2 linked regions of the Flocculibacter collagenilyticus genome follow. The protein of the gene in region 1 interacts with the protein of each later gene in a pairwise test. Links are inferred from orthologs where the notes say so. Each region holds a gene or a part of one and is shown on either strand. Other genes may lie near its edges.

Region 1 (3,139 bases):
AAATCAGCTTCTACCAACTGCCATAAAATGGTACGGCCTTTTGGTGGAGAAGACTCTAATAGCAACGCAATATCGCAAGGCTCCATGTCTTGCAGCATGCCGCGCACATGAACAAACATACCACTACTAAGAGCAGCGTTTACTTCTCTTATTTGTAGTTTGGCATATTCACGTTCTAGCGTTTCAGGCATCTATTAAGCTCTTATTATGGGAACAAGCAAGGTGTTGATTTAACTATAATAAGCAATGATAACGTATTGATTATAGTTTATCAGTATTTAAAAAAGTGAATTTTGTTTGGAAGAAAAGAGAATTATTCAGATTCGTCAAAGTTATCGTCAACCAATGCTTCTAATGCTTCTAATGCTTCACGAGCATCAGGACCAGAGCACTTCACCTCGATGTTTTTACCTTGGCTGCTTTCTAGCATTAATAAGCCCATAATGCTATCGGCCGATGCTGACTTATCTTCTTGTTGGATAAGAATTGTTGCGTCATATTGCTGAGCCAACTTAACGACTTTAGAAGCCGCCCGTGCATGCAAGCCGAGTTTGTTTTTTATTAATAGTCGTTTAGATAACTCAGGCTGAGGCATAATGTTTTTTACTCTGAAGGCGTTTCATGACGGCTTAATTCACGATGTTGAATTTGCACGTCAGATTTTAGTTTACGATAAATATTGGCCAATGTTTCTGCAATAAATACCGAGCGATGTTGTCCGCCAGTACAGCCAATGGCAACGGTAAGGTAACTACGATTATTACGTTCTAAGTGCGGTAGCCAAGTACTCAAAAAGCTATTTACTTGCCAAACTAGCTTGGTCACTAGCGGTTGCGTGGATAAGTAGTCAATGACGGGCTGATCTAATCCAGTTAGCGGTTTCAGATCTGGCTCCCAATGGGGGTTAGGTAAAAAGCGTACATCAAACACATAATCTGCATCTTTAGGAATACCGTATTTAAAGCCAAATGACTGAAAAATGATAACTAAGTCATTACTTTTTTTACCTAGGATCCGTTCTTTTACCGTTTCAGCTAACTGATGAACCGTTAACTGAGTGGTATCAATGTATAAATCGGCCCTGCCTGCTAATGGCTCTAACAGTACTTTTTCTTGTTTGATGGCTTTTTCTAAACTCATCGACTGCTTAGAAAGCGGGTGTAATCGCCTCGTTTCACTAAACCGTTGAATTAGAATATCTTCTTCAGCATCTAAATATAAAACACTTAAGGTTACCGAAGTAGGCAAGTAATCTAGAATATCGCTTAATTCATCCGCTTCTTCAGGAAAATTACGTACATCAACACTCACAGCAACTGTTTCATATCGATCATTTAAAGAGTGCGCTAAGGCTGGAAGTAAATTAACAGGAATATTATCAACGCAATAATAGCCCAAGTCCTCTAACACCCTAAGTGCTACAGTTTTCCCTGAACCAGAACGACCGCTAATAATGATAATTTTCATAAAAATTAAGCTACCTTAATTGTTAATTTACCTTCTTTCTTTGAATTACTTTAATCTAAGGTTATGACTATTTAAATACAGCGCTCTAAAATAGCTATAACTGAATACGTATCAGCACGGCTAATTGGATGTCATAATCTCAAATAACTCTTGATCAGTATCGGCTTTGCGCAATCTTTTCACCATACTTTTATCGTCAAGCATGCTAGCAACGGCTGACAACGTACTTAAATGTTCTTTACATTGCTCTTCGGGTACTAACAGTGCAAAAAATACATCAACTGGCTTTTGATCGATTGAGTCGTATTGGATCGGATTTTTACTTACTAAAAAAATTGCGACCGTTTTTTGCGTATTCTTCAAGCGGCCATGGGGAATAGCAATTCCTTTACCAATCCCGGTACTGCCTAGCTTTTCTCTTGCCATTAAACTGTCCAAAATTTCATGTTGGCTAATATCAGGCAGTTTAGTGTGTGCCAATTGGCTAATGTACTCTAAAATACGTTTCTTGCTATTAAAAAGGACTGCACATTTTGTGCAGTCCTCAGACATCAAAGTTTTAAAAGACATATTACAATAACTATTCTTTTTTAGTGGCTTGAAAGTTTTTCCTTATGTTTAATGACTTGTCGGTCTAGCTTGTCAATCAACCCATCTATCGCCGCATACATATCGTCGTGAGTGGCTGTGGCAAACAACTCTCCGCCATTAACATGGAGTTTTGCTTCCGCTTTTTGCATTAACTTTTCGGAATCCAAAATAACGTGAACATTATTGATATGATCAAAATGTCGCTCTAATTTGGAAAATTTATTATCTACATAATCTTTTATCGACGAAGTGGCATTAACGTGACGGCAAGTTAAATTGATTTGCATAAGCACTTTCCTTCTTTCATCAAGAGCTTACAGTAAGCTCTTTCTTTGGTTAGATGGAGGGATAGACAAAGACTCACGATACTTCGCAATCGTACGTCTTGCTACCTTAATACCTTGATCAGCCATAATTTCTGCAATCTTACTATCACTCAATGGCTTCGCCGCATTTTCTGCAGAGACTAATTTTTTAATCAACGCTCTGATCGCTGTTGATGAACACTCGCCGCCGTTTTCAGTACTTACATGGCTTGAAAAAAAGTACTTAAGCTCAAAAATGCCGCGTGGTGTATGCATATATTTCTGCGTTGTCACACGTGAAATGGTTGATTCATGCATATCTACCATTTCTGCCACATCGTTCAATACCATTGGCTTCATGGCCTCGTCACCATACTCAAAAAATGCCTGTTGCTGCTGCACAATACAATTCGCAACTTTGAGTAAGGTATCGTTTCTACTTTCCAAACTTTTGATAAACCATTTTGCATCTTGTAAATGAGAACGAATAAATTGCGTATCCGTAGATGACTTACTGGTTTTAGACAACGCCGCGTATTGCTGGTTAATAGTAACTTTCGGCATTGAGTCTGGATTTAATTCTACAATCCAACGGCCTTTTTTCTTCACGACTGATACGTCTGGAATAACATATTGCGGTTGTTCAGTAATCACCGCACTGGCTGGCCTTGGATTAAGGCTATGGATAAGTTGCATAACCTCTTTTAGCTGATGCTCTTTAAGCTTAGTCTTTCTTTGTAAAGTACGATAGTCACGATTACCTAATAAATCGATAT
Region 2 (3,337 bases), 3.4 Mb from region 1 along the record:
TTCCATCAAATTAGGCGCAAAAGCCTTGCCGGATAAAGTGGTTGAAGCGGTATGGGGATTCTTTTCTGCGTATACGCTGGTCTTTGTGTTGATCATGTTGGCTCTATTAGCCACTGGCATGGATAACATGACGGCGTTTTCTGCAACGGCTGCGTGTTTAAATAACTTGGGGCCGGGCTTGGCAGGAGTGGCTGCACACTATGGTGATATTGCAGATTCCAGTAAATGGATTTTAGTACTGGCGATGGTATTTGGCCGACTGGAAGTGTTTACCCTATTGGTGTTATTTACACCTGCATTTTGGCGTTCTTAGTCTGCAAATGGGACGACTGTGCTAACGGCTAATGCGGCAGCTATAGTCAAATTGTGCGGTGCCTTTTACGGCATCAATTTTATTTAGTGTTACTTGGCAACGATAATACGGCTTAACCGTAAGCGTGATGGTTTGTGCAGTACGCATAAAATAAAGCGCATTCCCGCTGTATGTTTTTACTAAATTGGTGCCGATTTCTCGGATCCCAAAACGGCTATTAATGCCTTCTATCATGGTAATGGAATCGTTTTCGCCGAGTTCAAACTGGTTAATATGGTTTTCTTGATGGGCAGCAAGCGTTTCTAAATCAGATAGTTGTCGACGCAATTTTTCGTTTTCAGTTCTTAGCGCCTCAACCTCACCTAAATAATTATTTATTTCATTATTCTTACTAGCCACTTCTTGTTGGCGCTCTGTGGTCAAGGCGGCTACGCGGTTACGAAGGGTAGAGACTTGTTCACGTAACATGGTCAATTCTTGGCGTTGTTCGTTGCTAAGCGCGATTTGTTGTTGGGTTTTATTTAGTTCTGGAAGTAAGGTGGCAAGCTGTTTTAAGTCTTCAGTTTGTTTCAGTGCTTGTTCAAGTGTTGCCACTTTATTTTGTTGTTGTTGGTTGCCGCTGAAATAGGCAAAGCCAGCACCAATAATAAATAACAGTAAAATTACGCCTACCCAAGTAACAACATAACGGTCAGTAAATCGTTCAGTGTTTTGCTGTAAGGTGTGTATGGCTTGTTTAATATTACTGTTATGTTTATTCATAATTCCGTTGCAAATAATACGTTAAATGTCGACTACTAGATAAATATTGCACTAACAGCAAAGAGTTTTTCAATTTCGTAAATGTATTTTTTATCAATCAAAAATAAAATGACGTGATCATCTTCTTCAATGACGGTCTTATCGTGCGCGATTAACACTTCATTGTCACGTACAATTGCGCCAATTGTTGCACCAGGAGGTAATTTGATTTCTCCAATCGTGCGCCCGACGACTTTTGAGGTGTTTTCATCACCATGTGCAACTGCTTCTACGGCTTCTGCAGCACCTTTACGTAATGAATACACGTTAACAATGCCCGAGCGTCGAATGTGGGTTAACAGTGCGGAAATAGTGGTTTGCTGCGGCGAAATAGCAATATCAATCTCGCCGCCTTGGATAAGGTCAACGTAAGCAGTGCGCTGAATCAGCACCATCGTTTTTTGTGCGCCTAAGCGTTTAGCTAACATCGCAGACATGATGTTTGCCTCATCATCATTGGTTACTGCAATAAAAACATCAACGTGTTCAATATGCTCTTCTGATAATAGTTCCTGATCCGACGCATCTCCACAAAAAACTAAGGTATTGTTTAACGTTTCAGAGAGTGATTCTGCTCGATTTTGGTCGCGCTCTATTAATTTGACTTTATGCTGTTGCTCTAATGACTTTGCTAATCCGCAGCCTATGTTGCCGCCGCCGACGATCATAATGTTCTTGTAGCTTTGTTCTAACTTTTGCAGTTCGCTCATTACCGCGCGAATGTGCTTGGTGGCAGCCACGAAGAACACTTCATCGTCCGCTTCTATTACAGTGGTGCCAAGAGGCTTAATGGGGCGGCCTTGGCGATAAATTGCGGCAACACGCGTATCAACGTTAGGGATATGATCTTTCAATGCTGATAAGGCATAGCCCACTAATAAGCCACCGTAATAGGCTTTTACAGCCACTAATGACACCTTGCCGTTACCAAATTCGAGTACCTGCAATGCGCCGGGGTAATCGATTAAGCGTCTAATGTAATGCGTTACTAGCTGCTCAGGCGCGATGTAGTGATCCACCGGCATTTCGTGATTATGAAACAGTTGATGACGGTACTCTAGGTATGCCTCTGAACGAATACGTGCAATTTTCGAGGGTGTGTTAAATAAGCTATAGGCCACTTGGCAAGCTACCATATTAACTTCATCACTGCTGGTTACGGCGATAATCATATCGGCATCTTCGGCACCTGCTTGGCGCAAAACATTGGGATGCGCGCTGTGACCGTTAATGGTTTTAAGGTCGAGTTTGTCTTGCAGTTCGTTTAGTCGTGCAGCGTTAATATCAACAATCGTGATATCGTTTTGCTCACCGACCAAATTTTCCGCTAGTGTGCCACCTACTTGCCCAGCACCGAGAATGATTATCTTCATTTAGTTTCGTTAATTTTTTTGTGTAGTTTGGCGTAATAAAAGCCATCCATATTATTGTCGCCAGGTAAAATTTGCCAGCCAATTCGTTGATCGTGTTGATAAGCAATAGGTAATAACTCGGCATCGGTTTGGCTTGCTAAAAATTGCTCGATTTGTTGCTGGTTTTCTTCTGGTAATACACTACAGGTGGCATACAGTAAAATGCCTCCTGGTTTTAATGTTGGCCATAGTGCGAGCAATATTTTTTGTTGTAGTGCCGCTAATTCCGCAATGTCATTGTTTCTACGAAGCCATTTGATATCTGGATGACGTCTAATCACACCCGTTGCAGAGCAAGGTGCATCTAACAAAATGCGGTCATACAATTCACCATTAAACCATTGTTGCGGTTGGCTCGCGTCACCACAGATGGTGTTTGCCGTGAGTTTTAATCGCTGTAGATTTTCAAGCACCCGACTGAGGCGTGATTCGTCACTATCAATTGCTGTCATTTTTATATCATGGGTGAGCTCTAAAATATGACAGGTTTTACCACCAGGGGCCGCACAGGCATCAAGTACATTGTGATGCGGTTGAGCATCTAATAATAATGCCGCATGTTGTGCCGCTGCGTCTTGTACCGAGCAACTGCCTAGCTCAAAGTCAGGCAGTTTAGCCACATCAATAGGGGTATCTAGTAAGATGGCTTGTGATGCTGTTTCAGATACAGTGTGTTTAATATTCAGCTCATTTAACTGATCACTATAACTATTACGCGGTTGTACTTGTTCGTTTACTCTTAGCCACAACGGTGCTTGTTGCTGATTATTGCTTAAGATTTGTTGCCATTGTTCAGGATAAGCGGCTTGAA

The links.
Region 2: the proteins of ptsN (region 1) and trkA interact in binary tests that used the Escherichia coli proteins (3 or more experiments, as listed by UniProt). The link is inferred for Flocculibacter collagenilyticus from one-to-one orthologs.

What each region holds. Positions count from the first base shown.
Region 1 is NZ_CP059888.1:3,424,943-3,428,081, forward strand. What follows is about bases 313-3,113. They hold ptsN (PTS IIA-like nitrogen regulatory protein PtsN), read right to left. Parts: upstream 2,038-3,113; coding sequence 1,588-2,037; downstream 313-1,587. Other genes in these bases: HUU81_RS15185 (HPr family phosphocarrier protein), read right to left, coding at 314-595; rapZ (RNase adapter RapZ), read right to left, coding at 604-1,467; hpf (ribosome hibernation promoting factor), read right to left, coding at 2,058-2,345; HUU81_RS15205 (RNA polymerase factor sigma-54), read right to left, coding at 2,373-3,113. Also shown: mgtE (magnesium transporter), read right to left, coding at 1-191; more of HUU81_RS15205, read right to left, coding at 3,114-3,139. UniProt on the Escherichia coli protein: Seems to have a role in regulating nitrogen assimilation.
Region 2 is NZ_CP059888.1:28,483-31,819, forward strand. The notes cover bases 300-3,298. They hold trkA (Trk system potassium transporter TrkA), read right to left. Parts: upstream 2,488-3,298; coding sequence 1,111-2,487; downstream 300-1,110. Other genes in these bases: HUU81_RS00100 (TrkH family potassium uptake protein), read left to right, coding at 300-313; HUU81_RS00105 (hypothetical protein), read right to left, coding at 335-1,075; rsmB (16S rRNA (cytosine(967)-C(5))-methyltransferase RsmB), read right to left, coding at 2,484-3,298. In the rest of the region: more of HUU81_RS00100, read left to right, coding at 1-299; more of rsmB, read right to left, coding at 3,299-3,337. UniProt on the Escherichia coli protein: Part of the constitutive potassium transport systems TrkG and TrkH. May regulate the transport activity of TrkG and TrkH systems. Binds to NAD(+) and NADH.